3 regions of the Streptomyces sp. NPDC091209 genome follow, and region 3 is predicted to be linked to each of the others. Evidence: riboswitches for the same ligand, from Rfam matches in the RefSeq annotation. Region 3 holds a riboswitch; each other region holds the start of a gene.
What was found. Region 3 has a riboswitch for thiamine pyrophosphate ahead of ACIQRL_RS40265 (purine-cytosine permease family protein). Riboswitches for the same ligand answer to the same signal wherever they lie in the genome.
Positions count from the first base shown of each region.

Region 1: linked by a shared signal. The riboswitch ahead of thiO (glycine oxidase ThiO) and the one ahead of ACIQRL_RS40265 (purine-cytosine permease family protein) in region 3 are both predicted to bind thiamine pyrophosphate.
Region 2: linked by a shared signal. The riboswitch ahead of thiC (phosphomethylpyrimidine synthase ThiC) and the one ahead of ACIQRL_RS40265 (purine-cytosine permease family protein) in region 3 are both predicted to bind thiamine pyrophosphate.

Region 1 covers NZ_JBIVVR010000001.1:435,024-438,291, forward strand. The annotation lists gene ACIQRL_RS01930 (NAD(P)/FAD-dependent oxidoreductase) at 1-237, opposite strand, end outside; gene ACIQRL_RS01935 (VOC family protein) at 574-846, opposite strand; partial or broken gene ACIQRL_RS01940 (hypothetical protein) at 1,064-1,405, opposite strand; TPP riboswitch at 1,458-1,571, shown strand; gene thiO (glycine oxidase ThiO) at 1,569-2,735, shown strand; gene thiS (sulfur carrier protein ThiS) at 2,732-2,932, shown strand; gene ACIQRL_RS01955 (thiazole synthase) at 2,936-3,268, shown strand, end outside.
Region 2 covers NZ_JBIVVR010000002.1:523,980-527,247, reverse strand. The annotation lists gene thiC (phosphomethylpyrimidine synthase ThiC) at 1-1,413, opposite strand, end outside; TPP riboswitch at 1,406-1,562, opposite strand; gene ACIQRL_RS09340 (YibE/F family protein) at 1,634-3,151, shown strand; gene ACIQRL_RS09335 (SsgA family sporulation/cell division regulator) at 3,234-3,268, opposite strand, start outside.
Region 3 covers NZ_JBIVVR010000024.1:81,537-84,804, forward strand. The annotation lists gene ACIQRL_RS40255 (phospholipase) at 1-355, opposite strand, end outside; gene ACIQRL_RS40260 (alpha/beta fold hydrolase) at 504-1,337, opposite strand; TPP riboswitch at 1,779-1,873, shown strand; gene ACIQRL_RS40265 (purine-cytosine permease family protein) at 1,865-3,265, shown strand.

The DNA.
Region 1 (3,268 bases), on a different contig from region 3:
CAGGGCCTCGAAGTCGATGTCGAAGGCGGAACCCTCGGCCTTGCCCAGCAGGACGGCCTTGGACAGCGGCGGCCGGTCGTACGGCTGATGCGGCTCCGCGCCGATCAGCGTGACGGTGCCCGGGAAGCCCTGCTCGCGCAGGGCGACCGCGGTCTGCACTCCGGCGATGCCCGCGCCCACCACGACGACCCTCCGTACCGTGGGCCCCTGCGACTGTGCCTGCGTCTGCTCGCTCACCTGATCACCATAGACACGTGACAGGCATCGCTTACCTGCAAATGGGGTACTCGGCGCCCCGGTAACCGGGGATGAAGCGCTCGTCGTCTGTCGTTGCCTGTCGTGGTCGGCCACCCTCGGACGGCCCACAGACGGCCCGGTCTCGGCCCCCGAGGGGCCGCTAACGTCAGCGGCCCCGCCAGCGACCGAAGCCGCTCGGGACCCCGGTAGAGATCAGGGCCCGGTAAGGAGGTTGTTTCCGCAGGGGTGCAACGGCCGTCGGAGTCCAGGGCGTTGCCGCGCGAGCGTAGCGAGCTGCCAAGGGTCGTGCGGCTGTACGCCGCTCCTTTTGGGCATTCATGCTTCGTGATCGGGGTCGAGCACCACCATGAACCTGTTGCCTTCCGGATCCGTCATCAGGGCTTGCATGGAATCGTGAGGTTTCACGAGAGAGGCGCCCTTGGCGATCAGCGTCTCAACCTGTTCGGCGATCGTTCCGACAAGGACGGTGACGACCGGTAGCACAGCCGGAGATTCCGCTTCGCCGACGCTGCACCCACCCCAACCCGGGATGCCGCCCCAGAACCTGATCATTTTCTCTGGGTCTAATGCTTCAAAATGAACGTGCATGCTGCTGTCTCACCTTCATCTGTGCGACCGAAGCCGAAAACGGCCTACCGAATCGATCCGGCAGACCGTTACGGGTGAACGGACTTCAGCAGTCGATCACGGTGTTGCCCGAGTCTGCGATTCCGGCCTCGCTGAAGCGTCCGTGGTACTCGACCTGAAGGGTCACCTGAGTGTTGTACGTCTCGTTGTGGCCATCATGAGAAGCGGGACGACAATCGGTCGCGCGCGGCTCTTCCACCACGCTCGTCCCCGTGCCCTCCCGTGACTCCCAGGTCCAGGTCTCCTCCAGTCGCACGCGGCCGTCGGGCAGTTCCACGACGAGGGACACGCAGTGGCCCGAGGCGGTGGTCCCGTCGTGCATGAGCTGCACGTAGCGGAAGTCGAGGCGGTCGCCCTCACGGGTGCCCACGAGGTGTCCGCGGACGATGTCGCCGCCCGTGTAGTCGGCCCAGACCGTGCCGTCGCGCTCGTGGTAGGCGAACCGGGTGCGGGTGCCCACCTGGCCCGGCGCCTGGTCGGCGACGGGGACGAGGACAAGGCCGTCGAGGGGTCGCGCCATGGTCGGATGCTCCCTTACTGAGACGGTCGGGGGCGGGCTAGGGTGGCCAACGTAAAGCACTCGCGGGAGCCCGGACGCACCGGGCTGAGAGGGAGGCTGGGGCGGCCTCCGACCGTACGAACCTGATCCGGGTCATGCCGGCGAAGGGAGGGGCTGGACGCCCATGCCGTCTGCACGTTCGTCGGACGTCCTCGTCATCGGGGGCGGAATCATCGGTCTGGTGACGGCCTGGCGGGCCGCGCAACGCGGGTTCACCACCGCGCTCGTGGACCCGGAGCCGGGCGGCGGGGCCGCCCAGGTCGCGGCCGGGATGCTCGCCGCGGTCACCGAACTCCACTTCGGCGAGGAGACCCTGCTGGGTCTCAACCTCGCCTCCGCGCGCCGCTATCCGGACTTCGCCACCGAGTTGACCGAGGCGACCGGCCAGGACCTCGGCTATCGCCGGTGCGGCACGCTGGCCGTCGCGCTGGACGCCGACGACCGCGCCCATCTGCGGGAACTGCACGCCCTTCAGGTCCGCTCGGGGCTGGAGTCGGAGTGGCTGAGCGGCCGTGAGTGCCGCCGTCTGGAGCCGATGCTCGCGCCGGGCGTGCGCGGGGGTCTGCGGGTCGACGGCGACCACCAGATCGACCCGCGGCGCCTGGCGGGAGCCCTGGTCACGGCGTGCGAGCGGGCCGGAGTGGTGCTGCACCGGACGTGGGCGGAGTGTCTGACGGTCGTACGGGACCGGGCCGCCGGAGTGGTCACCACGGACGGCACCGAACTCCTCGCGGGCCAGGTGGTGCTCGCCGGGGGCAGCCTCAGCGGGCGGTTGAGGGGCGTCCCCGATGACGTCGTGCCGCCGGTGCGCCCGGTGAAGGGGCAGGTACTGCGGCTGACCGTGCCGCGGCGGTACGCGCCCTTCCTCAACCGCACCGTGCGGGCCGTGGTGCGTGGCAGCCACGTCTATCTGGTGCCGCGCGAGAACGGCGAGCTCGTGGTGGGCGCGACCAGCGAGGAACTGGGCTGGGACACCACCGTGACGGCGGGCGGTGTGTACGAACTGCTGCGCGACGCACACGAGTTGGTCCCCGGGATCACCGAGCTGCCGCTCACCGAGACCCGCGCGGGGCTGCGCCCCGGCTCGCCCGACAACGCGCCGCTGCTCGGCCCGACCGCACTGGACGGGCTGCTGCTGGCCACCGGTCACTTCCGCAACGGGGTGCTCCTGACGCCCGTGACCGGCGACGCGATGGCCCACGCCCTGACCACCGGCGCACTCCCCGCCGAGGCCCTCCCCTTCACCCCCCTGCGCTTCGGCGCCACCGCCCTCACGGAGCTGCCCGTATGAACATCGTCGTCAACGGGGAGCGGCGGCTGATCGCCGCGGGGACCGCGCTCGACGCGCTCGTCGCGACCCTCACCCCGGCACCGGCCGGGGTGGCCGCCGCCCTGAACGAAACCGTCGTCCCGCGCGCGCAGTGGTCGTCCACCTCCCTCACCGAGGGCGACCGCGTGGAAGTCCTCACCGCCGTCCAAGGAGGCTGACCCATGGCCGACGATCCCTTCGTCCTCGGTGGTACGACCTACGGGTCCCGGCTGATCATGGGGACGGGCGGCGCGCCCAGCCTCGACGTGCTGGAGCGCTCCCTGGTGGCGTCCGGTACGGAGCTGACGACGGTCGCGATGCGGCGCGTGGACGCGTCCGTGCACGGTTCGGTCCTGTCGGTGCTCGACCGGCTCGGCATCCGCGTCCTGCCGAACACGGCCGGCTGCTACACCGCCGGTGAGGCCGTGCTGACCGCCCGGCTGGCGCGTGAGGCGCTGGGCACGGACCTGGTCAAGCTGGAGGTCATCGCCGACGAGCGCACTCTGCTGCCCGAT
Region 2 (3,268 bases), on a different contig from region 3:
GCCCAAGTGCTCCTTGGGCGTGACATAGCAGAGCATGGCCGTGCCCCACCAGGCGATCATCGCGGCACCGATGCCGGAAGTGATGTGGTCGTACGCCGGCGCGACGTCCGTCGTCAGCGGGCCGAGCGTATAGAACGGAGCTTCATCACAGATCTCCTGCTGAAGGTCGATGTTCTCCTTGATCTTGTGCATCGGGACATGTCCCGGGCCTTCGATCATCGTCTGCACATCAAAACGCTTCGCGATCGTGTTGAGTTCCCCGAGCGTCGTCAACTCCGCGAACTGGGCGGCGTCGTTGGCGTCCGCGATGGAGCCGGGACGCAGACCGTCACCGAGCGAGTAGGTGACGTCGTACGCGGCGAGGATCTCGCAGAGCTCCTCGAAGTTCTCGTACAGGAACGACTCCTTGTGGTGCGCGAGGCACCAGGCCGCCATGATCGAGCCGCCGCGCGAGACGATGCCGGTCTTGCGGTTCGCGGTGAGCGGCACGTACGCCAGGCGCACGCCCGCGTGGACCGTCATGTAGTCCACGCCCTGCTCGGCCTGCTCGATGACCGTGTCCTTGTAGATCTCCCAGGTCAGCTCCTCGGCACGGCCGTCGACCTTCTCCAGCGCCTGATAGAGCGGCACCGTGCCGATGGGGACGGGGGAGTTGCGCAGCACCCATTCACGTGTGGTGTGAATGTTGCGGCCGGTCGACAGGTCCATGACCGTGTCGGCGCCCCAGCGGGTCGCCCAGGTCATCTTCTCGACCTCTTCCTCGATGGAGGAAGTGACCGCGGAATTGCCGATGTTGGCGTTGACCTTCACCAGGAACCGCTTGCCGATGATCATCGGTTCGGTCTCCGGGTGGTTGACGTTCACCGGCAGCACCGCCCGGCCGGCGGCGATCTCCTCCCGTACGACCTCGGGGTCGACGTTCTCGCGGACCGCCACGAACTCCATCTCGGGCGTGATCTCGCCGCGTCGCGCGTACGCGAGCTGGGTGACCGCCTGCCCGGCGCGCCCCCTGCGCGGCTGGCGCGGCCGTCCGGGGAACACCGCGTCGAGGTTGCGCAGCCCCCCGCGCGGGGCGGTGTGTTTGATCCCGTCGTCCTCGGGGCGCACGGGCCGGCCCGTGTACTCCTCGGTGTCTCCGCGGGCGATGATCCAGTTCTCGCGCAGCGGTGCCAGCCCCCTGCGCACCTCGGTGTCGATGGTCGGATCGGTGTACGGGCCGGAGGTGTCGTACAGCGTCACGGACTGGCCGTTGGTGAGGTGCACCTGGCGAACCGGCACCCGCAGATCGGGACGCGTACCCCCGACGTACGCCTTGTGCCAGCCGATGGATTTCCCGGCCTCGCTGTTCAGGGACGGGGAGGAAGCCCCCTCCGTCTGGCTGGAGGCAGGCGTGCGTACGTCCTTGTCGGTCATGAGACCTACTCCCTACGCCGGCATTACCCGGTAACAGGTTCAGCGGTCGACGCAGCGGCTTCCGTTCGTCGATGTTTCATGTGAAACATCGCGAAGACGGAGGTCAGCGCCCTCTCAGCCCGGTGCTCCGAGCTCCCGCGTGTGCAAAGGTGCCTCCACGCTAGCGTCATATTTGGCGCGCTGAACAGAGGGCCCTTGCCGTTCTTGCGATGATCTGGCGGTGACAACGACGCAGCAGCATCCGTTCCCGCCGTCTGAGCCGCCGCGCCGTCCGGGCTCCGACGACGCGCACAGGCACAACTCCGGCAACGGACACGGGCATGGACATGGGCCGGGTGGTGGTCCGGGTCACGGGGCCGGCGGCGAGCACCACGGTCCCGACGGCGGACACGGAGCGAGTCCCGACGGCGGACACGGCGAGGGTTCCAGCGCCGGGCACGGGCACTCGCACAGCCACGGTCCCGCCGCGCCGGTCTCCAAGCACCTGCGCAAGGTCATCGCCGCGGTACTGATCCCCTTCGCCGCCGCGGTCGCGGTGGGTCTCGTGGTGCTGTGGCCCGGCGGCGCGCCTTCCCACCAACGCACCGGTGTCGGCTTCGACCGGCAGACGCAGCAGGCGACGGTCACCAGGATCGACCAGGTGGACTGCAAGTCCGTGAACGCCTCCGCGGAGACCCCGACGGGCGACACCTCCACCGCCGAGGGCTCCTCCGCCCAGCAGCAGGCCGCGGGTGAATGCAAGAAGGCGACCGTCCGGATCGACACCGGCAAGGACACGGGCCGTACGTTCGTCGAGATCGTTCAGCCGGATCAGTCACGGCAGTTGCACCAGAGCGAGAAGGTCGTCGTCGCGTACGAGCCCTCCGCCCCCAAGGACCTCCAGTACTCGGTCACGGACGCGAACCGGAAGCTGCCCCTGACACTGCTCGCCGTGATCTTCGCCGTGGTCGTCGTGGTGATCGGCCGGATGCGCGGTGTCATGGCGCTGGTCGCCCTGGCCATCAGCTTCATGATCCTGAACTTCTTCATCCTGCCCGCGATCCTGCAGGGTTCGAACCCGCTGCTGGTGGCCGTCGTCGGATCCAGCGCGATCATGCTGATCGCGCTCTACATGTGTCACGGTCTGTCGGCCAGGACATCCGTGGCGGTGGTCGGCACCCTGCTCTCACTGGTGCTGATCGGCCTCCTGGGCTCGGTCTTCATCGACTGGGCCGTGCTGACCGGCAACACCGACGACAGCACCGGCCTGATCCACGGCCTGTACCCGTCCATCGACATGAGCGGTCTACTGCTTGCCGGAGTCATCATCGGTTCGCTGGGTGTCCTCGACGACGTGACGGTGACGCAGACGTCCGCGGTCTGGGAACTCCACGAGGCGAACCCCACGATGGGCTGGCGCGGCCTGTACCGCGCGGGCATCCGTATCGGCCGCGACCACATCGCGTCGGTCGTCAACACGCTCGTCCTGGCCTACGCGGGCGCCGCGCTGCCGCTGCTGCTGCTCTTCTCGATCGCGCAGAGCAGCGTGGGCACCGTCGCCAACAGCGAACTGGTCGCCGAGGAGATCGTGCGCACCCTGGTCGGATCGATCGGTCTGGTCGCCGCGGTGCCGGTGACGACCGTACTGGCCGCACTCGTGGTCGCCGCGGACCGTGAAGGGACGGCGCCCGTCCCCGCGGAGCCGGCGGCTGCCAGGACGTCGGCACGGAGCGGGAAGGGACGTCGCCGCAAGCACTGAACGGCCCGCCGGAAACGCTGAAACCATCCTGCACGGGCGCCCCTTGTGAGGAAGCGTTCCTCCGCTCCGGGCTGCCGGGGCTTCAGCCCGCGCTCTGCTCCTCCGCGAGGATGCGGT
Region 3 (3,268 bases):
TGTACTGGTCCGCACCGCTCGGCGTCACCTCCCACGCGGCGTCGGCGCTCGTACAGGCGACGGTACGCGCCTGGTCGCCCGAGCGGCCCAGACAACTGCCCGCGGTGTCGGCGCTTTCGAGGACGAAGGAGGAGCCGATCGGCCGCAAGGTCCACTGCTGGTGATCCTCGTTGCCCTTGGGGTTGTGCTGGACGACCGCGCCCCCGCTGTCGGCGGCGTTCAGTCCTGTGGTGGCGCTCTGGACGTAGTAGGCGCCCGCGACGGGGACTTCGGCGGCGTCGGCGGGCGCGGGGACGGCGAGAACGGTGCTCAGTACGGCGGTGGCGGCGAGCAGGGAGCGTCGGCTCGGTCTCATGGCACGTGATCCCTTCCTGTGGGGAGCATGAGCATGCCATGTTACTGTCGGCGTCAGCGGTTCGGACCGCGTCAACCGTCGTGCCCCGACCCGAGCGCTCGGCGGCGCCCCCGTTTCGGGCCGCCGCCGTTCACCGCTCCGAGCGAGGTCAGACAGTGCCGTAGGGAGTACCGGGGTGCTCGATCCGCGTGGCGAACGCGGTGATGTCGGCGACCACCCGTTCGGGCTGTTCCCAGTGGAGGACGTGGCCGGTGCCCTCGTAGGCGAGGAAGTCCGAGCCGTGAACGGCGTCCAGGATGGTCTGCTGGTCCTCGCGGGGCAGGAGCTCGTCCTGTTCGCCCCAGATGACGAGGGTGGGCACCAGGATGCCCGCGAGGGTCGCGCCGAGATCGGCGTCGAGGAGACCGCGCGCGGTCTCCTTCCAGACGTACGCGGGGAGTTTGAGGTTCTCCTCCACCATCGTCTCGATGAACCCCCGGGCGATCGGGCGGGCCGCCGCGCCGGCCAGGAAGTCCTCGACGAACGCGCGGGGCACGGGATCGGAGAGGCCTTCCAGGGCCTTGGCCGTCCCGGCCACCGCCTGGTTGTCCGCGAGGGTGCCGGGAACGCCGAGCAGAACCAGGCCCGCGATGCGGTCGGGGTAGCTGCCGGCGACGATCCGGGCCGGTACGCCGCCGCTGGACGCTCCGACCAGGATGGCGCGGGAGATGTCGACCGCGTCCAGGAAGGCGACCAGGTCGGAGGCGAAGTCGTCGGGAGTGTAGCCCTCGGCGGGCCGGTCGGCATCGCCGTGCCCGCGCTGCGTGGGCGCGTAGCCGTGCAGGGACGCCGGAAGGCGCCTCAGGAGGGGTTCGAAGGACCACCAGGAGTCGGCCAGACCGTGCACGAAGACGACCGGTGTACCACTGGGGTAGCCGGCTTCGGCGTACGGGAGGGTGGGCCCATACCGCAGTTGCGCTGACTTCAGGGAGATCACGGTCACGGCACTCTGCCTCCTTCCGCCCGGCCACCCGGGTCCGGGAACCCGGGAGCGGAGAGCGAGCGGCGATCACTTCCGACACTACCGAGGGGCGGCGCGCGCCGCGCTGCGAAGGGCCCGGTCGAGCCGCTCGGATGAAGCGGAGCGCAGGGGCGGGCGCTGGTCCGGGTGGGTGACTCCAGGAGGACGGGTGGAGGATCGCCGTCCCGGGCAGACCAGCCCGCCGCCGTCCCGGGCTGACGCGATCCCCCGGTCCCGCGCGTCACGGTCCCGCCTCGTCCCGTACGGACCGAGGGCGGGAACCTCCGCCGTGCACAACGGCCGTCGCACGCAGGACCCGCGGTGCACAACGCCCCTCGCACGCAGGACCCGCCCTGCGCAAGGGCTGTCCTGCGCGGGAGCCGTCGTACCCACCACCTGGGGGATGGGGTTAATGTGTCCGTCGTACCGGACACGGGGTGCCCCGTCCGAGGGCTGAGATCACACCCGTCGAACCTGAACCAGTTCGTACTGGCGGAGGGATGTCTTCCATGCCATTGGCGCATGTTTCCGGCGGGGTGCCCGCCGACGACCGGCCCGCCGTCTTCGACGGCCGGATGCCCTCCGCACCCGGCGACCTGCGGGTGGAGGGACACGGCATCGAGCCGGTCCCCGAGAACAACCGGTACGGCGGCGCCGGGCGCCTGTTCACCGTGTGGTTCGCGCCGAACCTGACGATGACGGGCGTGTTCACCGGCACCATCGGCATCACGCTGGGCCTGGACTTCGGTACCGCCCTCGCGGCGGTCGTCCTCGGGACCGTGCTCGGCGCGCTGCCCACCGCTTACCTCAGCACCTGGGGCGGCCTCACCGGCACCGGCCAACTCCCGCTCGCACGGCTCGCGTTCGGCCGGGCGGTGGTGCTGCCCGGGACGCTCCAGTGGCTGTCCTCGGTCGCCTGGGACGCGCTGATCGGGCTGTTCGGCGGGGACGCGCTGGCGCGGCTGTGCGGCTGGCCGTTCTGGCTCGGCGTGCTCGTCATGATGCTCGCCCAGGGGGCGCTCGGCGTCCTCGGCTACGAAGCCATCCACCGCCTGCAGATCGTCATGACGTTCGTGCTCGCCGTCGCCTTCGCGGTGATCGCCTGGCGCATGCTCGACGGCGTCCATCCCGCCGCGAGCGGGGCCGCGACCGGTGCCGACCGCGCGGGCGCGTTCGTGCTCACCAGCACCATCGCGCTCAGTCTGTCGCTGTCCTGGGCACCGTACGCCGGTGACTTCAGCCGCTATCTGCCGCGCACCACGTCCCGTCCGCGGATGTTCTGGTGCACCCTGCTCGGCCTCGTCGTGTCCTTCGTCGCCGTGCAGGTCCTCGGACTGTGGGGCGCGTCCGTCCTGACCGACCAGACGGCCGCGGGCGTGGACGCGTTGCTGGGCGGCGGGACGGCGGGCGCGTTCGGGCTGCTGGCCGTGGCACTGGCGGCGGTGTGCAGCAACGCGATGAACGACTACAGCGGTTCGCTGGCGCTGCAGACCCTGGGCCTGCGGATCCCGCGCCCGGTGGCCGCCGCCCTGGCCGCCGCGCTCGGCTTCCCGCTGGTGCTGTGGATGCACGCCGCCGACACCACGGCCCGCTTCCAGAACGTGCTGCTGTTCGTGGGCTATTGGATCCCCGGGTTCGTCGCGATCGTCGTCGTCGACTGGATCGCCCGCGGGCGGGAACGCGGCGGCGCCCCGGTCGACGTCGCCGTCGAGATCTCCCGGCCACGCCCGGGATGGCCTTCGCTGGTGGCCTTCGTCGCGGCGTTCGGCGCGGCCGTTCCGTTCATGGACACCGGCCTCTACGTCGGACCGGTGGCCGACGCGCTGCACGGCGCCGACCTCTCCTACTACGTGGCGTTCCTCGTCGCCCTCGCCCTCTACGCACCGCTCCGGCTGCGCCGCCGCGCCTGAGAG